DNA from 3 places in the Rahnella sp. 2050 genome. Region 1 is predicted to be linked to each of the others. Evidence: predicted binding sites of a transcription regulator. Region 1 holds the regulator's gene; each other region holds the start of a gene.
The links. The regulator Fur, encoded in region 1, represses iron uptake genes when iron is present. The targets are predictions, from matches to a motif close to ATAATAATGAGAACNACTATCAA.

Region 1 (8,179 bases):
CACTGGTGGCTGCACAGGCTGAAATCAGCCTGCAGTTTGAGCGTGAAGGTTACTTCTGTGCCGACAACCGCTACTCAAGTGCTGAACATCTGGTGTTTAACCGTACCGTTGGCCTGCGTGATACCTGGGAAAGCAAACCCGTCGCGTAAGCCCTCAGTATGAGGTAATAAAAACGCAGTTCAGGCTGCGTTTTTTTTCGCCTGTTATTCTTGTCAGAGATGCCTTTTGTTTTTCGTCGCGAATTAATGTATTTCCTATGCTTACTTTTAAAACGTTGTGCCACAGCCGTTCATATTGCTGAAACGTTTAAACTGTAAGATGATTTTGTTTAATCGTATGTTTTAATTATATATTATTATAGTCCATTGCTTTAATCCTTTCCTGCATACCTCTGTAATGCTTTTTCATCTTTATGTGCACTTTGTCATATTTCGATAATTAATGATTAATTACTCATTGATAATTCGCGTCGCGAAAAATACTCTTGATGTTGATTTAACCGGTTACGCCTCTGGCGACCGCTTTTTATACCCGTTTGGGTTTTGCTCGTTTTTTTAGTCAACATGAGGAATCTCTATGCACAAGCACCGTAACAGGGGCAAGGGATCGGCTTACCTGAAACCTGCCATGTATTCTCTCGCCGGCACCTTACTGGGTGGCGGAATGATGTTTTCACAAGAGACCAAAGCAGCCGGTTTTATTGATGATTCCACACTGACCGGCGGTGTGTACTACTGGCAGCGTGAACGTGACCGCAAGGACATGGATCCGGCGAGTGACCACTACAAAGACTATACAACCAACCTTTCGCATTCTACCGCTAACCTGAACCTCGATTTTTCTTCCGGCTATGCCTGGGACATGTTTGGTATTGATATCGCAGCCTTTACGGCGATTGAAATGGCCGAGAGCAGCGAGAGCGGCCATCCCAACGAAATCGCCTTTTCCAACAGCAACCGCGCCTACGACGAAGATTACTCCGGGGATAAAAGTGGGGTCAGTCTTTATAAGGCAGCCGGTAAATTCAAATACGGCGGATTCTGGGGGCACGCAGGGTATATTCAGCCTACCGGACAGACGCTGATCGCACCGCACTGGAGCTTTATGCCGGGTACGTATCGCGGTGCGGAAGCCGGTTATAAACACGATTTCGGTGACCCGGGTGAACTGAGTTTCTCCTATATGTGGGCTGATGAATATAAATCGCCGTGGCATCTGGAAATGGATGATTTCCGCCAGAATGACAAGAAAACCGGCGTTTCTTATATTCATTCGCTCGGTGCGAAATATGATTTTAAAAATGACTTCGTACTGGAAGGCGCATTTGGCCAGGCTGAAAGTTATGTCGATCAGTACTTTGCTAAAGCCTCGTACAAAATGGATCTGCTGGGCAATCCGCTGACCACCAGCTATCAGTTCTATGGTGCAGAAGACCGCATCAGTGACAAGAATGATCCGAACAGTCTGTATGACGGTCTGGCATGGTTGCAGGCACTGACCTTTGGCTATACCACCGGGCAGTTTAACTGGCGTCTGGAAGGGACGATGGTGAAAGCGGAAGGGAATCAGGGCTACTTCCTGCAGCGCATGACCCCGACTTATTCTTCCTCAAACGGCCGTCTTGATGTGTGGTGGGACAACCGCTCGGACTTCAACGCCAATGGTGAAAAAGCCGTGTATGCCGGCGTGCTTTATGATCTGGCGAAATGGGACCTGCCGGGGTTCGCGGTCGGTGGTTCGTACGTCTATGCGTGGGATGCCAAACCGAGCACCAACGCCGCTTATGACCAGAGCCAGCGTCTGAAAGAAAGCGCATGGAGCCTGGATGCGCTGTACACCATTCAGGAAGGGCGCGCCAAAGGGACGTTGTTCAAACTGCATTACACCCAGTACGACAACCATTCGGACATACCGAGCTGGGGCGGCGGTTACGGCAACATTTTCCAGGATGAAAAAGACGTGAAATTCATCGTTATCGCTCCATTTACTATTTTCTGAGGTCGCTATGTCGATGAATAAATTACTGATGATCATGGTTTCGGCTGTTTTGCTGGCCGGTTGTGCACCCACCGCCGATCAGGCACAAATATCCCAAACGCGGGAAGATTACCGTGCCTGTATCAATACGTCAGAAGGCAATCCGGACAAACTGGCATCCTGCGAGGTGTTACTGAATAAACTGAAACAGGAAAAAGCCCACCAGCAATTTGCAGAACAGGAGACGGTGCGCGTGGTGGATTATCAGCGATGTCTGACGGCGCGTAAAACTGGCGACGGTCAGGCATATGCTGCTGATTGCGGGAAAATCTGGCAGGAAATAAAAACGAACAATTCACCTAAGCCGTGAATCTCAGCAGCGAAACATACCCCGGCTTGCCGGGGTTTTTTATGCCTGCTATCCGGGCTCAATCTGCGTCGATATCAGACATAAAAAAACCGCTTTTCAGCGGTTAATTTAGTCAAAGCCTGTGCAGATTACTGCGCAGGTTTATCGTTGTGCAAAGAGTCATCTTCGCGGCAATCGCCTGCTTCACAGTGGCCGTACAGATACAGGCTGTGGTTGGTGAGCTTGATACCGTGTTTCTTAGCAATCTCACGCTGACGACCTTCAATATATTCGTCACGGAATTCGATCACACGACCGCAATCCAGACAGATCAGGTGGTCGTGGTGATGTTGCTGGGTCAGTTCGAATACGGACTTGCCGCCTTCGAAGTTATGACGGGTGACAATACCGGCGTCGTCAAACTGGTTCAGAACGCGGTAAACCGTCGCCAGGCCAATTTCTTCACCCATATCAATCAGTTGCTTGTAAAGATCTTCCGCACTAACGTGATGACCTTCCGGCGCTTGCAGCACTTCCAGGATTTTGAGGCGCGGAAGCGTGACTTTTAAGCCGGCTTTCTTCAGTGCGGTGTTGTTGTCAGTCATGCGGATTCAGTCCTGTTACTATGTGCTAATCAAGTTGAGGCATGCAGCCTGTGGCATCGGCGGCACAAAATTATTCGTTTAGTCTCTTCGTTTAACGCAATGTGCCAATTCTCGTCAACGACAGCCTGTTAATAAAGATCACAAATTGCCGGTCACATTTGTAATGCAACGACTTGATCAATAGAAAAAACAGAGGAACTCAGTGTACCTTGATACGACCGAAAGTTACAATTTTGTAGCAGTTAAATTGTTAATTTCAGTAATAGTTTGGCCCTTCAATTGTAGAATAAATCCTCAGGGCCAACAGGGTTTTTAGCCAATAATTTCAGAAAGGCTAAGTTCTTCTGTGATCTGTTTCACCCAGGCATCAACACGTTCGCTGGTCAGTTCGGGCTGACGATCTTCGTCAATTGCCAGTCCTATGAAGTGCTTATCATCCGCCAGGCCTTTAGATGCTTCAAAGTGGTAACCTTCGGTAGGCCAATGTCCGACAATCACTGCGCCGCGTGGCTCAATGATATCGCGCACGGTGCCCAGCGCATCGCAGAAATATTCGGCGTAGTCTTCCTGGTCACCGCAACCAAACAGTGCCACCAGCTTACCTTCGAAATCTATCTCTTCCAGCGTTGGGAAAAAGTCGTCCCAGTCACACTGCGCTTCACCGTAATACCAGGTTGGAATGCCGATAAGCAAAATATCGAATTTTTCCAGATCCTCTTTGCTGCTCTTCGCAATGTCATGCACCTCTGCAACATCTTTACCCAATTGCTTCTGGATCATTTTTGCGATGTTTTCGGTGTTACCTGTATCGGATCCAAAGAAGATACCTACAACGGCCATAAGATTACCTAACCTCTTGTTCTCAATGAAGTGCTCTGCAACGCAGGCAATAATAATGCAGATGATAGCAAACTCGTGCGGCGGAGAATATGCTTCTGCTCGCCTTCTTAACTGGGAAATAAGTTTATCGGGCAATATTTTTAAGTGTTATCGCCTTTGTGTGCTTTCACCTGCGGCGAATTAACCTCAGGGTTAATGAGGTCAAAAGCAAGTTTGAGAAATAAGTCGTCACAATACTAAATTTCGAGAACATTCCGCCGATAGATGATTCGGGAGCAATCTCAACATAATAAAGAAATCGATGCCCGGAGAGGTGTTCAAACATGTCCTGGGGCACTTGCCTGCTGGTTACCTGTCTTGATTCTCCGCATCCCCGTCAATCCTCAGGCCAGAAACAGACATGTTTCGAGAGAGGCATATCGTGCAGTTTTTAAAAAATATCACCATCAGGGCCGCTTTATTAACCATTCTTGGCATCTTTTGCGTCATGTGGGCAGGTGTTTCCCTTTACACCGTCACCTCACTGGACACACTGACCCAAAATACCAAAAATAGTACCGAGCTGGTCAACAATATGGCGCTGATCAATAAAGGAAATGATCAGTATTTTCGTACCGTGACGCGCCTGAGCCGCGCCGTGGCACAGCTTCAGGCCGATCCGTCAAAAGGTCCGGAAATTTTTGATACCGCCAAACAATCACTCAGCGGGCTGACGCAGGCTCTGGCCAGTTTTAAAGCGGCACCGCATCCGGGGCTGGAAGATTCCTCCGTGCAGGAATTAATCACCAGTTGGGAAAATCTGATCACGCAGGGCGTCACGCCATTGTTCGACGCAGCCCGCAGCAAAAATACGGAGTCCTATAACCAGCTAGCCAATTCCACCGTACCTGCACTGAGCCGCAGCTTTGGCTCATCGATGGAGAAAGTCAGCGGTCAGATCGCTGTCGATTTTGATGCGGCACAACGGCAATCCACCCATCTGACGTCATTTAGCAAAGTGATTCTGCTGACGGCATTTGGTATCGGGCTGGTGATTTTATTGCTGACTGACCGTTATCTGGTGATGGCGCTGGTGAAGCCGCTGGATAAAATCCGCGGTCACTTCGCGGTGATCGCCAGCGGCGATCTGACGTTTTATCTGGAAGAATTCGGTAAAAACTGCGCCGGTAAGCTGATTCCGTTGCTGAACGAGATGCAGTTGAGCCTGGTCAATACCGTTCAGACCATCCGCAACTGCACCAATCACATCTATCAGGGCGCGTCAGAAATTTCAGCCGGGAACAACGATTTGTCTTCCCGTACGGAAGAACAGGCGTCGGCGCTGGAAGAAACCGCTGCCAGCATGGAAGAACTGACGGCTACCGTTAAACACAATGCCGATAACGCGCATCACGCCAGCCAGCTGGTGATGGAGGCTTCCACCACCGCGCAGAAGGGCGGCAACATCGTGGCAGACGTGGTCAGCACCATGAAAGATATCTCCGGCAGCTCGAAGAAAATTGCTGAAATCACTTCTGTGATTAACAGCATCGCTTTCCAGACCAACATTCTGGCGCTGAATGCTGCCGTCGAAGCGGCACGTGCGGGCGAGCAGGGGCGCGGTTTTGCAGTGGTTGCCAGCGAAGTGCGCAATCTTGCACAACGCAGTGCGCAGGCGGCGAAAGAAATCGAGCAGCTTATCAGCGAATCGGTTTCCCGCGTCGACAGCGGTTCGAAATTGGTTGAAAACGCCGGTCAGACGATGAATGAAGTGGTGCGCTCAATTACGCATGTCACTGACATCATGGCGGAAATCGCCTCTGCATCCGATGAGCAAAGCAAAGGAATCAGTCAGGTGGCGGTTGCCGTCACAGAAATGGACAGCGTCACACAGCAGAACGCCGCGCTGGTAGAACAGGCGTCGCAGGCTGCGGTATCACTGGAAGAGCAGGCTTCATTGCTGAACAATGCCGTTGCTACGTTCAAACTTAAAGATAGCGTGACGAGCGTCGGTTCACGTCCGGCGAAGTCAATTTCCGCACCGTTATTGCGTCCGGATACCAGCATGCTTTCGGCGAAAAGTGCTGAAAACTGGGAAACGTTCTGAGCAGGAAGACGTGAATTAATATGGAATAAGTAAGAAAAAACAAACGGGTAGCCTGAGAGGGTTACCCGCTTTTCAATCAGCCTTCATGACCGTTAAGATGCGACAGCAGCATCTCTTCAATCAATTCGCTACGACTGATATTGCGTTCTTCTGCCAGCTTATTGAGCATATCAACAGCATCGGCATTCATTTTCAGCTCCACACGACGCAGGCCGCTCGCTTTATCGCGGCGTAACTGGTTGCGCTTATTGATCCTGAGCTGTTCATCACGGGATAGCGGATTTGTTTTTGGACGCCCCGGACGACGGTCATCTGCGAACAGATCAATCGTCGTGCGATCCAGTTGTTCTTTTGCCATAGGTAGCGGTACAACCAGGGAAGTTTTTACATCGGAAAACCGCAAGCCGGTTCCTGACGAGCGTTTCACACATTTCGGGCTAAGAAACCCTGACCCAATTCACCTCCCGCGACTCACTGTGAGTAAACGGGGCGGCAAAATTATAGCGCGCAATCATACACTGGCGCACCAGGGGTTCACAACGCCTGATTGCCCTGATTTCATGATAACTTCTTAAGTTGTGCAGACTTTTTGCACAATTTATCCCCAGGATGTTAAACCTCAGGCCGCATCGATGAAACGGTGCACCGCGCGCAGTACTGCATCGGGTTTTTCCGCGTGCACCCAATGACCGGCTCCCGCCACCACATGCGCTTTGGCCTGCGGAAATTGTCGGGCAATCGCGTCGCGATATTCATCCTGCACATACGGCGATAGCCCGCCACGGATAAACAGCGCCGGGTGATCCCACGGAGGCACGTCTTCCCAGCCGGTAATAGTTTCGTATTCACTGAGCAGCACCGGCACGTTAAAGCGCCATTCTCCCTGCTGGAATGATTTGAGCAGGAACTGGATCACGCCGTCTTCCTTTATATACGTGCGCATACATTCGGTAGCGGAGGTACGGTCGCGGAGTCCTGCCTCGGTCACGGCATTAATCGCCGCAAAAATCTCATCATGGCGACGCACGTGATAATCCACCGGCGCGACATCAATGGCGATCAACTTTTCGATACGGTCGGGGATCAGTGCCGTCAACGCCATCGCCGCTTTCCCACCCATTGAATGGCCGATCACAATGACTTTTTGGAAACCAACAGCATCCAGCGTTTCCACTAAATCCTGCGCCATGGTGGCGTAAGACATTTCATCAGAACGTCCTGACTGGCCGTGATTACGCAAATCCACCTGTAACACGTTATGCTGTTGTCTCAGGTCCCGGGCCAGAATGCCCAGATTATCAAGGGTGCCGAACAATCCGTGGATGAGCAAAACCGGCAGTGCAGTGCTGCCAGCGACTTCAGATTCTTGCAGGCGATAATGTAATTTCATAGAGAAGTTCATACAGATAAACAATCTCATTAGGTTATCATGACTTGCGGATAATTTTTTAAAACAGAAAGTTTCTGCCAGATGCCTGAGCGGGATTTGACTACCAGGAGCAGAACGGGCCGGAGCCTGCATGCAGCAAAATCGGGAAGTTGTCTGGATTTTACTTCGCGGCGCAATTCCTCTGTTTGTTACTGCGTAGAAATTTGTATAATCCTTTCGAATGAATTAAGTAGAAAAACAGTACTGGATAAAGATGAAAACTATTGAGGTTGACGAAGAACTCTACCGCTACATTGCCAGCCACACGCAAGCAATCGGTGAAAGTGCGTCTGATATTTTACGCCGTATGTTGAAGTTTACTGCCGGTCAGACCGCTCCTGCCGTACCAGTGACCACTTCTGTTATCGCCGGAACTGTCGCGCAGGAAAAACCTGCCGCCGCCGCCGCACCGACGTCGCGTGATAAAGTCCGCGCCGTTCGTGAACTGTTGCTGTCCGACGAATACGCAGAACAGACTAAAGCGGTTAACCGTTTTATGCTGATCCTCTCGACCTTGTATACCCTGAACCCTAAAGAATTTGCGACGGCGACCGACTCTCTGACCGGGCGCACGCGGACTTACTTTGCCGGTGACCAGCAAACCTTGCTGCAAAACGGCATTCATACCAAGCCTAAACACGTTCCCGGAACGCCGTATTGGGTTATTACGAATACCAACACAGGTCGCAAACGCAGCATGATTGAACACATCATGCAGCTCATGCAGTTCCCGACGGAACTGACTGACAAAGTTTGCGGCACCCTTTAATTTCAGCGTAAGGGAGAAGCGCCAGTGGCTAATCACCCCCGTGCAGGGCAACCTGCTCAGCAAAGCGATTTGATCAATGTGGCGCAGTTAACGTCACAGTACTACGTTCTGCAACCGGATCCGG
Region 2 (8,179 bases), on a different contig from region 1:
GCAGCGACCCGCGTAACTCATTCGAGTATCTGGTCGGTGCGAGTACCTCTTCCGGTAAATTCACCCGGTGGCCGGAAACCTTAGGACTGGCGGCGATTGGCAATGAGAAACTCACCCGCCGTTACGCCGATATCGTCCGTCAGGAATATCTGGCCGTCGGTATCCGTGAGGCACTTTCACCGCAAGCCGATCTGGCAACAGAGCCGCGCTGGGCGCGTATCAGTGGCACCTTCGGCGAAGATCCGACACGGGTGCATAACATGGTGCGGGGTTATATCGAAGGGATGCAAAACGGTCCTGACGGACTAAATCAGGGCAGCGTGATTTCCGTGGTCAAACACTGGGTCGGCTATGGCGCGGCTGAGAACGGTTTTGACAGCCATAACGTCTACGGCAAAAACGCCGTCTTCCCCGGCAATAATCTCAAAGAACACATCTATCCGTTTACCGGCGCGTTTGAAGCCAATGTTGCCAGCGTCATGCCGACATATTCAATCCTGAAAAATGTTTCCGTGGACGGCAAACCGCTCGAACAGGTCGGTGCCGGATTCAGTCATCAGTTGCTGACCGACATTCTGCGCGGACAATACGGTTTCAAAGGCGTCATTCTCAGCGACTGGCTGATCACCAGCAATTGCGAAAACGAATGCCTGAACGGTTCGCCGGAAGGTAAAGAACCGGTGCCCGGTGGCATGTCGTGGGGTGTCGAGAATCTGACGCCGCAGCAGCGTTTCGTGAAGGCGGTGCTGGCGGGTGTCGATCAGTTTGGCGGCGTGACCGACTCACAGTTGCTGGTCAGCGCAGTGCATGAAAAGCAACTGACTGAACAGCGCCTGGATGAATCTGTTGTGCGTATTCTTGAGCAAAAATTCCAGACCGGACTGTTTGAAAATCCGTATGTCGATGTGCAGAAAGCCACCCAAACCGTCGGGCGCGCTGACTGGCAAAAAGAAGCCAATTCGGCGCAGGGACATTCACTGGTATTGCTGCAAAATACCGATGATGTATTACCGCTGAAAAAAGGCAAAAAGATCTGGCTGTACGGCATAGCACCGCAGGCCGCAACGGCAGCCGGTTTTACCGTGGTGGATGCGCCGGAGAAAGCCGATATTGCGCTGATCCGCGCCCATGCCCCGTACGAGCAACCGCATAAAGCCTGGTTCTTTGGCAAGCGCCATCACGAAGGCTCGCTGGCCTTTACCGATGATAACGCGGATTATCAGGCGATCGTGAAAGCCAGCAAAGCAGTGCCGACAATCGTCACCGTTTATCTCGACCGTCCGGCGATCCTGACCAACGTGAAGGACAAAGCGAAAGTGATTATCGGCAATTTCGGTGTCAGCGATACCGTTTTGTTTACGCGCCTGACCAGCACCGAAGCCTATACCGGTAAGCTGCCGTTTGAACTGCCATCGTCTGAAGAAGCCGTGCTCAGACAACAATCCGATATGCCACATGACAGCGAAAATCCGCTGTTTGATATTGGCTTTGGTCTGGCGCGTTAAGCCCTGTTAACCGGTGACCCGCGCCAGCACAAAACCGTCCCAGCCTTTGCTGCCGACGGTTTGCAGCGCGGTCGCTGATAAACGCGGTTCCTGTTCAATCATCTCAATAAAGCGACGCACACCCTGCACCCGGGCGTCGTCGCTGTGCGGATCCACCACCGCGCCGTCCCGCACCACATTATCGCCAATAATTAATGTCCCCGGTTTCGACAATTTCAGCGCCCATTCCAGATAAAGCGGATTGCTGGGTTTATCGGCATCAATAAAAATCAGGTCAAACGGCGCTTCCGCCGCGAGCGTGGGCAAGGTCTCTGACGCAGGCCCGGTGTGTAAGGTAATTTTATCCTGCAAACCGGCCAGCTCAATGTTGGTTTGTGCGATGCGCGCATGATGCGGATCGGCTTCCAGCGTCACGACTTTTCCGCGCGCCGGTAACGCCCGCGCCAGCCAGATAGTGCTGTAAGCGCCGAGCGTGCCGATTTCTAAGACTTTCTGTGCGCTGATGATTTGGGCGAACAGCGCCAGTAATTTTCCCTGATTGGGTGCTACATCGTGTGCGGGTAAACCGGCCTGATGATTGTTTTTCAGTACCTGATCCAGAACCGGATCGCTGTCCACTAAATGACTCACCAGATAGTTGTCAACCGCTGCCCATTTCCTGCTGTATTCCTCCGGACTCCCCTGACCCATTTTCGCCTCCCGGCCGTGAATTTTACATAGAGAACATGATTAAAAAACTCACTATTAACCCTAATCACTTCCGGCCATTTTGCTCAGATTTTTATTACTGTGATTAAAAAACCCTCGTTTTCATCAGGTTAAAAATGCGTCACTTCACATTTTTGGCGTAAAGTTCCCTTGAATTTGTAAAATAATAATGATAACAATTATCATTAAGTTTAACATCCGTCACGTTTCGGTTAAGTGACTGCCCTTCGCACGTCACGCTTTTGTGCGGAACACATGTTGGCTTTTGGGTTTATTACACACGCATCAATTAATCACTCAATCATTATTGAGTTATTTATAGGGATTATGAATATGTTGTTGGCTTTCCCCCTCAAACGCTCGGTGCTTATGTGCGCGCTGGCAATGCCGGTTGCCTCAATGGCTGCTGAAGACACCGTCATTGTCAAAGCCGCGCCTGCGGATACCGCCGATGCTCCGACGCAGGGTTACAGCGCGAAAACCAGTAAAAGTGCGACCAAAACGGATCAGCCGCTGATCACCACCGGTCAGGCCGTTTCTGTTGTGACCCGTCAGCAAATGACTGACCAGAACGCCACCACGGTTAACGCTGCACTGAACTACACGCCAGGCGTATTCACCAACTTTGCCGGCGGCGCAACGCGTTATGACACCATTTCCCTGCGCGGTTTCCACGGCGGTGACGTCAACAACACCTTCCTCGATGGCCTGCGGATCCTGAGCGATGGCTCGACCTATAACTCCATTCAGGTTGATCCGTGGTTCCTGGAACGTATTGATGTGGTGAAAGGACCGTCTTCTGCGCTTTACGGCCAGAGCATTCCCGGCGGTGTGGTGGTGGAATCCACCAAGCGCCCGCAGTTTGCTGAAGAAGGTCACTTCCAGCTTTCCGGTGGCACGCAAAACACCAAAGGCGGCGCGTTCGATTACACCAACGCCATCAACGATCAGCTGGCATTCCGTCTGACCGGGATGACCCGCAGCAGCGATACGCAGTACGATCACCAGCGTGAAGAGCGTTACGCGATTTCGCCACAGTTGCTGTGGACGCCGGATGAAAATACCTCGCTTTTACTGCGCGCGTATCTGCAAAAAGATCCGTCCGGTGGCTACCACGCCGCGGTTCCGGCTGACGGCAGCCTCTACGGGCAGAAACTGAGCCGGGGTTTCTTCGATGGCGAAAGCACCCGCAACCAGTTCAAACGCTGGGAGCAAATCTACAGCTACGAATTCCAGCACGCGTTTAACGACGTCTGGTCATTCCGCCAGAATGCCAACTACACCCATTCCAACACCGAACTGGATCAGGTGTATCAGGCGGGCTGGAATGCGGACCGTACCGAGATGAGTCGTTATTATTCCGGTGAGAAGTCCTCGCTGGATACTTTTGCGATTGATAACCAGCTCGAAGCGGATTTCGCGACCGGCGAACTGGCACATAAAGTGGTGATCGGTTTCGATTACTCCCACTTTATCAATGATGTGAAATCTGACGCTGCTTACGCTGAAAACCTCAACCCGTACACTGGCGTTGGCGGTGATGCACTGGATTATTACAGTCATAAACGCGGTAAAAACCGTTATGAGCAGATGGGTACCTATCTGCAAGATGAGATGAACTGGAACAAATGGTATCTGACCCTGTCAGGCCGTTACGACACACTGAAAACCTCGAGCCGCAGTTACGAAAGCATCTACGGCACCACCAGCAACAGCGAACGTAAAGACAGTCATTTCAACAGCCGCGCTTCCCTGCTGTACGCCTTTGACAGCGGCATTTCACCGTACGTCAGCTACAGCCAGGCGATGACGCCATCTGCCCTGCCAGGCGCTGACGGCACGCTGCTGAAACCGATGCAGAGTGAGCAATACGAAGCCGGGATCAAATACCAGCCGGTCGGCACTTCCGATATGTACACCGCGGCGCTGTATGATCTGACGCAAAAAGACGTGGGTAACCGCGTGGTAGTCGGCAGCTACTACGAGCCGGCAGGTAAAATCCGCTCACAGGGTCTGGAGCTGGAAGCTAAGAAACAGGTTACTGAACGCTTTAACGTGATGGCCGGTTACACCTACAACAAAGTGCGTATCCGTGATGCGGCTGAGAACAACGGCAACACGCCGTATGTGACGCCAAAACAAATGGCTTCCATCTGGGGTCAGTACAACACGCCGATTGGTGTGGATATGGGTGCAGGTGTGCGTTACATCGGCACACAATGGGCGGATAACGAAAATACCCGCCACATGCCTTCTGCCACGCTGGTTGATGCGTCACTGCGTATGAATCTGGTGCAGTTCAATCCGCAACTGAAAGGCGCGTATGTGCAGCTGAATGCTAACAACCTGTTCGACAAGAAATATGTCGCAGCCTGTTACGGCACCAGCTACTGCTACTGGGGTCAGGAACGTACCGTGGTTGCTACGGTAGGGTATGATTTCTGATAGATTTTTCAGCGCCTCCCCCTGAAAAGGGGGAGGTCTGTGAATCGCCCGGATACGGTTTATTCTTCTGCAAGATTCAGCCGCGCCTTCAGCGCTTTCTTCGCACTTTCCAGCAACGCATCTGAAACTTCACGATCAGGCTCACAACGTGCCAGCGACAAACTGCCCATCAGTTCCGCACTGACCGATATCGCCTGCGTTTGCGGGTCGTCCACGCCCATCGCTGTCAACTGGCGGATAATCATCCCACGGATACGTTCGATGCCGCGCGCGAACTCTGCCTGACAGGGCGCGGACAAGCGTGGCGTTTCAGAGGCCAGCGCCGACACCGGACAGCCCTGCGCCCGGTTATCGCGGTGCCCGGGCGACAGGTAGAAATCGATATACCCTGCCAGTTGCTGCTGCGCCGTCAGCCCCTGATTTTCTTTATCCCAGCGGGCCATAACCTGATTAAACATCTGCCCGATGGCGGCCTCAATCAGTGCCTCTTTTGAGGCAAAGTGCGCATAAAACCCACCGTGCGTCAGGCCAGCTTTGCTCATTACACCTGCCACGCTGACCTGCAACGGCCCTTTGGTACGGATGTCTTTCGCCGCCTCCTTCAGGATCCGCTCGCGGATTTTAGGTTTATGTTCACTCTCATAGCGCATAATAACACCCTGATAATCAGAAAATTGCTGTCATAGCTTACCTGACCGCATCGGTTAACGAAACGCGCGCATCCACGGATAATCCGGGGCGTAGCGCCGCTAAATCTGGCTGACCAGCGTCAAGCCGGATCCGCACCGGCACCCGCTGAACAATTTTGGTGAAATTGCCCGTGCCCGGCTCAAATGGCAGCAATGCAAACGTCGAACCTGATCCCGGCGCAAGGCTGTCGACTTCACCGCGAAACGTCACGCCCGGCAGCGCATCCACATGCACGTCCGCACGTTGTCCCGGCTGCATTCTGCCGGTCTGTGTTTCTTTGAAGTTGGCCGTCACATAAATGCCCTGTTCCGGTACCAGCGTCATCAGCCGCTGACCGGGTGTAACGTAATCGCCAACCTGTACCTGCCGGTTTCCCGCTATGCCATCGATGGCAGCAACAATAGTGGTGTGATTGAGATCCTGCTGCGCCAGCGCTTGTGCCGCCTGCGCTTTCACCACAGCGGCCTTCGCCAGTGCCAGCGCCGCCTGAATTTCTGCCCGCCGGGCGTGTGTCACCGCCGCCTGATTTTGGGCAACATCCAGCATCGCCGCGGCGTGCGCCGAGGTTTGTTCTGCCGTCACCGCCACCGTTTTATACCGGTCGGCATCATTACGTGATGTGGCACCGCTGACCGCCAGCGACTGATAACGCTGCTGCTCGGCTTCAGCATGTTGCTGTTCCGCACGCGACGAACGGATCGCCGTGCGCGCGGCTTCGATTTGGGTGAGTGCCAGTTGTTCCTGCGCCTGCTGGCTCAGCAACGCCGCTTCCTGCTGCGCTACCTGCGCGCGGGCATCTTCAAGTTCTCCCTGCGCAGACGCCAGACGAGCCGTAAACTCTTCGCTGTCGATCAGCACCAGTTTATCGCCGGCATGCACCCGCTGGTTATGACGCACCAGCACCGTCGAAACGAAGCCTTTTACTTTTGGCGCAACGCTGGTGGTGTCTGCCGTCAGATAGGCATCATCCGTGGATTCCGACGCGGGCGCAGCCAGTAACCATGCAGCGCCACTCAGGGCTACCATCAGCGCAATACCGCTGACCACAAAGATCCGCTTTGACCGTTTAGTGGCTTTTACTGCCGGGGACGGGCTCCCTTCATCTGCTGTTGCTTCACTCATTTTTAATTTCACTCATTGTATGATGGTCATCATATTAATATGATGACCATCATATAAACAAGTCCCCGGGATCTCATAGCCATGTCTGTCACCCTGACTCCAGCCGCGACGCTTTCGCCTGCGGATTATCCGACATCACGTAAGTTTTTGATTTTCAGCATTATGGCGTTCGGTATGTTTCTGGCGCTCATCGACATTCAGATTGTCGCCGCCTCGTTAAACGATGTGCAGGCCGGGCTTTCCGCCGGACCGGATGAAATCAGCTGGGTACAAACCTCGTATCTGATCGCCGAACTGGTGATGATCCCGTTCTCGGCTTTTCTGACGCAGGCACTTTCCACCCGCTGGCTGTTCAGCGCATCGGCGGCGCTGTTCACCCTCAGCAGCATCGGATGCGGATTGTCGTGGAATATCGAGTCGATGATCTTCTTTCGCGCGTTGCAGGGTTTTACCGGCGGCGCGATGGTACCGACAGTATTCGCGACCGGCTTCGCCATGTTTCAGGGCAAACAGCAGGCACTGATCCCGGCGATCCTCGGCATGGTCAGCGTGCTGGCCCCCACGCTTGGGCCGACTGTGGGTGGCATAGTCACGCAGTTACTCGACTGGCGCTGGATTTTCTTCATCAACATTCTGCCCGGCGCTCTGGTTGCCACCGGTGCCGTGCTGTTTATTCATGTGGATAAAGCGGACTATCCGATGCTTAAACGTATCGACTGGATTCATTTATTATCGATGGCAATAGCGCTCGGTTGTCTGGAATATGTGCTGGAAGAAGGCCCGCGCAAGAACTGGTTCAGCGATCCGCAAATCCAGATTTCGGCGTGGTTCTCACTGGTGGCCTTTGTGCTGTTTCTCGAACGATCCTTTTATTCGAAAAACCCGATCGTACGCCTGACGCCCTTCCGTGACCCGACATTCACCTTCGCCTGCCTGTTCAATCTGGTGGTTGGATTTGGTCTTTATGCCTCTACATATCTGACGCCGGTTTTCCTCGGCCGCATCCGCGATTTCAACAGCCTGCAAATCGGTACAACGGTGTTTGTGGTGGGTGTCGGGCAATTCTTCAGCACGATTATTGCCGCCAGATTAATCAGCCGCGTTGACCGGCGGATACTGATCACCGTGGGTTTATCCGGTTTCGCACTGAGTTTATGGCTGACGACCGCCGTGACCCCTTACTGGGGAGCAGAACAGTTTTTCTGGCCGCAGGTGGTGCGCGGCCTGTTCATTATGTTGTGCATCGTGCCGAGTGTGAACATGGCGCTGACCGCGTTTCAGGGGCCGGAACTGCGCTACGCCTCCGGGCTGTTTAACCTGATGCGTAATCTCGGCGGCGCGATTGGCATTGCCACGGTGAATACCTGGTTGCAGGACTGGACCCGCGTTCATGCGGCACGTTTCGGCGAATCGCTGGGGCAATACGGGGATCATGCGCAGGAAGTGATGGGATCGCTGGCGCAAAAAATCGGTCACCTGACGCCTGATACCGCTCAGGCATTGCTGATGGCGAAAGGCGTGTTTGGGGCGAAAGTCGCGGCGCAATCGCTGACGCTGGCGTTCAACGACATCTTTCAGGTCATGGCCTGGATGTTTATTGCCGCACTGGTTATGGTGCCGTTTTGCCGTAAATAAGGTCAGGAATGTGAAGGAAATGTGCAGGCTGCCGCAAAAAATGCGGTTGTGGCAGGGAACTTTTCTAACAAGGT
Region 3 (8,179 bases), on a different contig from region 1:
AACGTCGACGGCGTCGTGGCACTGAACCATTTGTACGGTTGCGGTGTGGCGATTAACGCTCCTGCGGCCATTATCCCGATCCGTACCATCCACAATCTGGCGCTGAACCCGAACTTTGGCGGCGAAGTCATGGTGGTCGGTCTGGGCTGTGAGAAGCTGCAACCCGAGCGCCTGCTGGAAGGCACGCCGGATGTGCAGGCGATTTCACTCGATGACACGCACATTGTGCGTTTGCAGGATGAGCAACATGTCGGTTTCCAGTCGATGGTTGACGATATCCTGACGGTCGCACAATTTCATCTGGAACGCCTGAACCGCCGCCAGCGCGAAACCTGTCCGGCTTCCGATCTGGTTGTGGGCACACAATGCGGCGGCAGTGATGCCTTCTCCGGTGTCACCGCCAACCCGGCAGTCGGTTACGCTTCGGATTTGCTGGTGCGCTGCGGTGCAACAGTGATGTTTTCAGAAGTCACAGAAGTGCGCGACGCTATCCATCTGCTGACACCGCGTGCAGCGGACGTCGACGTGGGTAAACGTCTGCTGGAAGAAATGGCCTGGTACGATAATTATCTGTCGCTGGGTCAGACCGACCGCAGCGCCAACCCGTCTCCGGGCAACAAAAAAGGCGGTCTGGCTAACGTGGTTGAAAAAGCCCTGGGTTCGATTGCTAAATCCGGTACCAGTGCGATTTCAGAAGTGTTGTCTCCGGGACAACGTCCGACCAAAAAAGGCCTGATTTACGCCGCCACACCTGCCAGCGATTTTGTCTGCGGGACACAGCAACTGGCTTCCGGTATTACCGTTCAGGTATTCACCACCGGACGCGGTACGCCATACGGCCTGCTTGCCGTGCCGGTGATTAAAATGGCAACACGTACCACGCTGGCAAACCGCTGGCACGATCTGATGGATATCAATGCCGGGACAATTGCGACCGGTGATGCCACCATCGAGGATGTGGGCTGGGAACTGTTCCATTTCATTCTGGACATCGCCAGCGGTCGCAAGAAAACCTGGTCAGACACCTGGGGCATCCATAATGCGCTGGCGGTGTTTAACCCGGCGCCGGTAACCTGAGTTACCGTTTTGCGGATAAACGAAAGGCCAGCAATGCTGGCCTTTTTTGTGCGTCTGATTTGATTCACAACTTACTGCGCCGCAGCGGCACCGGTTTGTTCTGCACCCACCAGCCCGACTTTCAGGTAACCGGCTTTACGCAAGTTATCCATCACGCTCATCAGCGTTTCGTAATCGACACTTTTGTCCGCGCGGAAGAAAATCGTACTCTGCTTGTTACCCTGAGTACGCTGATCCAGCATCGCGGTCATATTATCGCTGTTCACGGGCGTGTCGCCGAGGAACAGTTGCTTGTCAGCTTTCACCGACAGGAAAATCGGTTTCTCCGGACGCGGCTGCTGTTTTGCCGTCGAAGCCGGTAAATCCACCCGCACATCAACGGTGGCCAGCGGTGCCGCCACCATGAAGATGATCAGCAATACCAGCATGACGTCGATAAAAGGCGTGACGTTGATGTCATGCATTTCACCACTTTCGTCGATATCGTCGTTTAACCGAATAGCCATAATCTGTTATTACCCTACGCGTAACTGACCTGTCTGACCGCGTGGCGCATTGCCTTCGCTGGCAGCCAGATCCAAATCACGGCCCTGTAACAGGATAATCTGCGCCGCCACATCGCCTACCTGATGACGGTAAGAGGTGATGGTACGGGCGAAAATATTGTAGATGACCACCGCAGGGATAGCCGCAACCAGACCCACAGCCGTGGCCAGTAAGGCTTCGGCGATACCCGGTGCGACGACCGCCAGATTGGTAGTCTGCGTCTGTGCGATACCGATGAAGCTGTTCATGATGCCCCATACGGTACCGAACAGACCGACGAAGGGAGAGATTGCTCCGATGGTCGCCAGAATACCGTTGCCACGGCCCATGTAACGACCCGCGGCGCTGACGCGGCGCTCAAGGCGAAAACCGGTACGCTCTTTAATGCCGTTGTTGTCAGTCGATCCGGCAGACAGTTCCAGCTCGTTCTGCGCATCGCGGATCATCTGCGCGCTGATGCTGCTGGCAGCGAAACTTTCAGCCTGCTCGGCGGCTTCGTCCAGCGTACGAACGGAGGACAACGCATCAAATTCACGGCGCATACGGCGTTTGCCCGTGAAGACTTCCGCACCCTTGCTGAATAACAATGCCCAGGTGACCACAGAAGCCAGCAGCAGACCGATCATGACGGTCTTCACCACCACATCAGCGTGATGGTACATGCCCATAACAGACAAATCGGTTGGGATCACGGGTGCCGTCTCTGCTGGCGCGGGTTGCATCACCGGAGCTGGCGTTGCGTCACCGGTCGCCGGTGCGTCAGCCGTTGCAGGTTGAGTTGCTGCAGAATTGACGGCTTGTCCCGCCGGCGTCGCAGGTGCAGCCATCGCGTTGCCGCTCAGACCAGCAACCAACATTAACGACATCAGTAATGAGGTCGCCTCTTTCATCTTATTGCGAGCCGTTTTCACGCGTCGCCTCCAGCCAGAATCAGTGTGTAGAAGGAATGAATAACGCCGAATGATATCAAAGAAAAAGGCCTAATTGATAGTCGTTCTCATTATTATTTACATTGTCCCGCCTGCCGCCCGACGTGTCATTGACAGATGACAAGGTTTTTCCTGTTTGTACAAAGGTTGAACAATTTAACCTCCGTCACACTTTCAAAAAAAATCACACAGTAAATCAATCATCTGAGCTTCATTACTCAAGTTAAAACAACGTTTTAAATATTAAGCAACAGCTTTTTACATTTGTTACGAGTTTGTGATAACGCTCAAATACCGCACAACAAAAAATAGGATAAAGTGCATTCACTGGCGAAGACCTCACACCGGCACGTCATGCATCCCTATCATTTAAAAGCTTATTCAGACATTTTTCAAAATGAACCGGCAACGCCTCTGCGCCCGTCCTGTTCGATACTTGTTCACATTTATCTTTCCCTTACCGAGTACCCTGGAGACAAACTGATGAAAATGCAAAAAGCACTTCTCAGCCTTTGCCTGAGTTCCGCGACCCTCTTATTTACGCATGGCGTGTCAGCACAAACGCTGAAAGCCGCCGACGTGCATCCGCAAGGCTATCCCAACGTGGTCGCCGTCCAGCACATGGGCGAAAAACTGCAAAAGCAAACAGACGGACGCCTCGAAATTAAAACGTTTCCGGGCGGCGTGCTGGGAGATGAAAAGCAGGAAATTGAACAGGCGCAGCTCGGTGCGCTGGATATCATCCGTGTGTCGATGACGCCGGTTGCTTCGATTTTGCCAGAAATTAATGTCTTCACCCTGCCCTATATTTTCCGCGACGAAGACCATATGCACAAAGTGCTCGACGGTCAGATCGGTAAAGAAATCGGCGATAAAATCACCAACAACCCGAATTCGCGACTGGTTTTTCTCGGCTGGATGGATGGCGGGACGCGTAACCTGATCACCAAAAAACCGGTGGTGAAACCGGAAGATTTGCACGGCATGAAAATCCGCGTACAGGGCAGTCCGATTGCGCTGGCAACGCTGAAAGCGATGGGTGCCAATCCGGTGGCGATGGGCGTCAGTGAAGTGTTCAGCGGCATGCAGACCGGCGTCATTGACGGCACCGAAAACAACCCGCCAACCTTTGTCGCCCATAACTACCTGCCGGTAGTGAAAAACTACACCTACAGCCGCCATTTCATCATCCCGGAGCTGTTCCTGTATTCAAAAGTGAAATGGGACAAACTGAAACCGGAAGACCAGCAGTTAATCCTCAAACTGGCGAAAGAAGCACAGGACGAACAGCGCGAACTGTGGAAAGCCTATAACGAGAAAGCCCTCGCCACGATGAAAGCGGGCGGCGTGAAATTCTATGAGATTGACCCCGCGACGTATGTCAAAGCCACGCAATCCGTGCGCGATGAATTCGGCAAAGACCATCAGGATCTGATGCAGCAAATCGCTGACGTGAAGTAAACCCTGACACCGGCAGCCTGCGGGCTGCTTCTTTCTGATCTTTCGCCGGGGGATTTATGGTTTCGAGTTATCACACCCTGATGGACATTCTTTACCGCTGCGCGATGTGGATCGCGGGCATCGCGTTGCTGCTGATGGTGGCGGTGATCCCGGTTGGGATCTTTGCCCGTTACGTGATGAACAGCGCCCTGTCGTGGCCGGAGCCGATCGCGATTATGTGCATGGTGACGTTCACCTTTATCGGAGCCGCTGTCAGTTACCGCGCTGGTTCACACATCGTCGTTGCGATGGTCACTGACCGCCTGCCACCTGCGCTGAAAAAATTTTCTGCCCTGCTGGCTGACCTGATGATGCTGGCCATCAGCGTGTTTATTTTCTGGTACAGCCTGCAATTGTGCAGTGAACTCTGGCAACAGCCGGTGGCGGAATTCCCGCTGCTGACCGCCGGACAGACCTATCTGCCGCTACCTATAGGTTCTGCACTGACGTTGTTATTCATCATTGAGCAGATCATTGCCGGCCCGCAACATCAGCGGCCTGTGGTGATGCTGGGCAATTCTGACGCCTGACCGGAGCCTGTTATGGATGCATTAATCTTGTTGTTAACGCTGGCAGTGATGCTGGCGATTGGCGTGCCGGTCGCTTACGCCGTCGGGCTGAGCGCGCTGGCAGGAGCCTGGTGGATTGACCTGCCGTTTGAAGCGCTGATGATCCAACTGACCAACGGCGTGAACAAATTTTCACTGCTGGCGATCCCGTTCTTTATTCTGGCAGGCGCGATCATGGCCGAAGGAGGGATCGCCCGCAGGCTGGTCAGTTTTGCCTACATCTTTGTCGGGTTTATCCGCGGCGGGCTGTCGCTGGTGAACATTGTGGCCTCAACCTTTTTTGGCGCGATCTCCGGTTCTTCCGTGGCGGATACCGCCTCAATCGGCTCGGTGATGATCCCGGAAATGGAGAAAAAGGGCTATCCGCGTGACTTTGCGGCGGCGGTCACCGCCAGCGGCTCGGTACAGGCGATCCTGACGCCACCCAGCCACAACTCGGTGATTTACTCGCTGGCGACCGGCGGTACGGTGTCGATTGCCGCGCTGTTCATCGCCGGTATTTTGCCCGGTTTACTGCTCAGCCTGACGCTGATGGTGATGTGCGTGGTGTTTGCTCACAAACGCGGTTACCCGAAAGGTGAGCGCGTGCCGTTCCGCCAGGCGCTGAAGATTTTTATCGACACGCTGTGGGGGCTGATGACCATCGTGATCATCATGGGCGGCATTCTCAGCGGAATATTTACCGCGACGGAATCCGCAGCGATCGCGTGTTTGTGGTCATTCTTCGTCACCATGTTTATCTACCGCGATTACAAGTGGAGCGAACTACCGAAACTGATGTATCGCACGGTGAAAACCGTCAGCATCGTGATGATCCTGATAGGGTTTGCCGCCAGTTTTGGCGCAGTCATGACTTACATGCAGTTGCCGATGCGCATCACCGAATTCTTCACCTCGATCTCTGACAACAAGTACGTGATCCTTATGTGGATCAACATCATGCTGCTGGTGATCGGCACACTGATGGACATGGCGCCGATCATCCTGATCCTGACGCCGGTGCTGTTGCCGGTGGTGTTATCGCTCGGCATCGACCCGGTGCATTTCGGCATGATCATGCTGGTGAATCTGGGGATTGGCCTGATCACCCCGCCGGTCGGCTCGGTGCTGTTTGTGGCCAGCGCGGTGAGTAAACAGAGCATCGAAAAAGTGGTGAAAGCCATGCTGCCGTTCTACTGCGTGCTGTTCGTGGTGCTGATGCTGGTGACCTATATTCCGACCATTTCGCTGTTCCTGCCCAAACTGTTTGGCGTTTATACCGGCTGATGCCCAAAACTCGTTTCTCCCTTGCCCGTCGTGACGACGGGCTTTTTTTTTGGCCGTGCTGCTGAAATTTTCTCATCCACCCGCCAAAAGCCTGATCCCTGAAATTCATCATGTTAAGTTAATGACATATCGGCGGATGCAGAGAGCACCGCGCTATAAAACAGGGTGAAATACGGATTATGTCGTCTAAGAAAATTGAAACCGCGCTGGTCAGCGCCGGACGGGACAAGAAATTCACGCAGGGTTCAGTGAATGCCGTGATCCAGCGCGCCTCATCGCTGGTGTTTGAAACCGTGGCAGATAAAAAACACGCCACCGCTAACCGCGCCAACGGCGAACTATTTTACGGTCGTCGTGGCACCCTGACGCATTTCTCATTCCAGGAAGCGATGGTGGAGCTGGAAGGCGGCGCAGGTTGCGCGCTGTATCCTTGTGGCGCGGCGGCAGTCAGTAACGCCGTACTCTCATTTGTCAGCAGCGGCGACCACATTCTGGTGGCCGGTTCAGCCTACGAGCCGACGCAGGATTTCTGCGAAAAAGTGCTGAAAAAACTCGGCGTATCCACCACCTATTTTCCGGCCAATATCGGCGCGGGGTTAGGCTCGCTGATGCAACCCAACACCAGAGTGGTGTTCCTGGAATCGCCGGGTTCGATCACCCTGGAAGTCCCGGACATTCCGGCGATGGTGAAAGCCGTGCGGGCCGTGAATCCGGACGTCGTCGTCATGATCGACAACACATGGGCGGCGGGCATTCTGTTTAAAGCGCTGGAATTCGATATCGATATTTCGATTCAGGCAGGCACCAAATACATTATCGGCCATTCCGATGCCATGATTGGCACCGCCGTTTCTAATGAACGTTGCTGGGAGCAACTGCGGGAACACTCATATCTGATGGGCCAGATGGTCGATGCTGATATCGCGTATGTCGCCAGCCGCGGTTTACGCACTATGGGCGTGCGGCTGAAACAGCATGCAGAAAGTAGTCTCCGCATTGCGCGGTGGCTGGCAGAGCGGCCGGAAGTGGCGGTGGTCAACCACCCGGCATTACCCGGCAGCAAAGGCCATGAATTCTGGAAACGTGATTTCACCGGCAGTTGCGGCCTGTTCTCTTTTGTGCTGAAACAGCGCCTGAGCAAACAGCAACTTTCCGACTATCTCGATCACTTCGCACATTTCAGCATGGCCTATTCCTGGGGCGGTTTTGAATCACTGGTTTTAGCCAATCAGCCGGAAGAAATTCAGGCGATACGTCCGGCAGAAACCGTGGATTTCAGCGGTACTCTGGTGCGGTTGCATATCGGGCTGGAAAATTGTGACGACCTGATCGCCGATCTTTCAACAGCCTTTGAACGGATTGCGACATACTGAACCGCACAGATTGCGACACACCGCGCAGATCGGTAAGGTGTGTGACGTATTTTCGTTCGCAAAATGAGAATAATCTGTAAGCTCTACTTTTAGCTCCGGTAAATTTACGCCGGAGCATTCTGTCTTTTTCACAATGTCCTCAGATCAACGTCTTCCGGCGCAAATCGCGGTACACTGGTAAGTGACAGTTTTTAATGAACAGAAACAGGACAGAATATGGCAGTTATTTGCGACATTTTTCATGCGCTCTGGCGACATGATTTTATTATGCTCGCCGACCCGAAACTTCTCTGGGTTATTTACGCTGTTCTGTTCGCCACGCTTTTTCTCGAAAACGGACTGCTTCCCGCCGCTTTCCTGCCCGGCGACAGCTTATTGCTGCTGACCGGCGCGCTTATCGCCAAAGGCGTCATGAGCTTCTTCCCGACCCTGATTATCCTGGTGACCGCTGCCAGCCTGGGCTGCTGGCTGAGCTATATTCAGGGGCGCTGGCTCGGACATACCCGCTTGGTAAAAGGCTGGCTGTTACAGCTTCCGGCGCATTATCATCAGCGCGCACATCAGATGTTTACCCAACACGGGCTGATGGCTTTACTGGTGGGCCGTTTTCTGGCGTTTATCCGCACCCTGCTGCCGACGATGGCGGGCATCTCCGGTCTGAACAATGCCCGCTTCCAGTTCTTCAACTGGCTGAGCGCCATTTTGTGGGTCGGCGGAGTAATCACCATCGGTTTTGCGCTGAGCCACATTCCGGTGGTTAAACGCCATGAAGATCAGGTTATGGCGGGGCTGATGATTTTACCGGTTCTGTTGCTGGTGATGGGGCTGGCTGGTGGACTGGTGGTGGTGTGGAAGAAACGCAAATGCCGGGCCTGAACACGCGGTTCAGGCTTTAAATGCCACATCGGCTAACGCCAGC

Region 2: a site for Fur is predicted at 2,377-2,399, ahead of ABIC79_RS02025 (TonB-dependent siderophore receptor). Genes of this name have one in related genera too.
Region 3: a site for Fur is predicted at 2,608-2,630, ahead of exbB (tol-pal system-associated acyl-CoA thioesterase). Genes of this name have one in related genera too.

Annotation. Positions count from the first base shown of each region.
Region 1 covers NZ_JBEPKE010000002.1:1,085,444-1,093,622, forward strand. Annotated here, with positions in the region: gene glnS (glutamine--tRNA ligase) at 1-149, shown strand, start outside; gene chiP (chitoporin ChiP) at 628-1,998, shown strand; gene chiQ (ChiQ/YbfN family lipoprotein) at 2,012-2,347, shown strand; gene fur (ferric iron uptake transcriptional regulator) at 2,476-2,931, opposite strand; gene fldA (flavodoxin FldA) at 3,244-3,771, opposite strand; gene ABIC79_RS12300 (methyl-accepting chemotaxis protein) at 4,193-5,857, shown strand; gene ybfE (LexA regulated protein) at 5,934-6,215, opposite strand; gene ybfF (esterase) at 6,477-7,259, opposite strand; gene seqA (replication initiation negative regulator SeqA) at 7,501-8,055, shown strand; gene pgm (phosphoglucomutase (alpha-D-glucose-1,6-bisphosphate-dependent)) at 8,080-8,179, shown strand, end outside.
Region 2 covers NZ_JBEPKE010000001.1:470,093-478,271, forward strand. Annotated here, with positions in the region: gene ABIC79_RS02015 (glycoside hydrolase family 3 protein) at 1-1,505, shown strand, start outside; gene ABIC79_RS02020 (O-methyltransferase) at 1,512-2,195, opposite strand; gene ABIC79_RS02025 (TonB-dependent siderophore receptor) at 2,547-4,658, shown strand; gene ABIC79_RS02030 (TetR/AcrR family transcriptional regulator) at 4,718-5,308, opposite strand; gene ABIC79_RS02035 (HlyD family secretion protein) at 5,346-6,470, opposite strand; gene ABIC79_RS02040 (DHA2 family efflux MFS transporter permease subunit) at 6,552-8,105, shown strand.
Region 3 covers NZ_JBEPKE010000005.1:90,222-98,400, forward strand. Annotated here, with positions in the region: gene garD (galactarate dehydratase) at 1-1,077, shown strand, start outside; gene exbD (TonB system transport protein ExbD) at 1,149-1,583, opposite strand; gene exbB (tol-pal system-associated acyl-CoA thioesterase) at 1,593-2,513, opposite strand; gene ABIC79_RS18440 (TRAP transporter substrate-binding protein) at 3,036-4,013, shown strand; gene ABIC79_RS18445 (TRAP transporter small permease) at 4,070-4,582, shown strand; gene ABIC79_RS18450 (TRAP transporter large permease) at 4,595-5,887, shown strand; gene metC (cystathionine beta-lyase) at 6,067-7,260, shown strand; gene ABIC79_RS18460 (DedA family protein) at 7,477-8,136, shown strand; gene ABIC79_RS18465 (AraC family transcriptional regulator) at 8,146-8,179, opposite strand, start outside.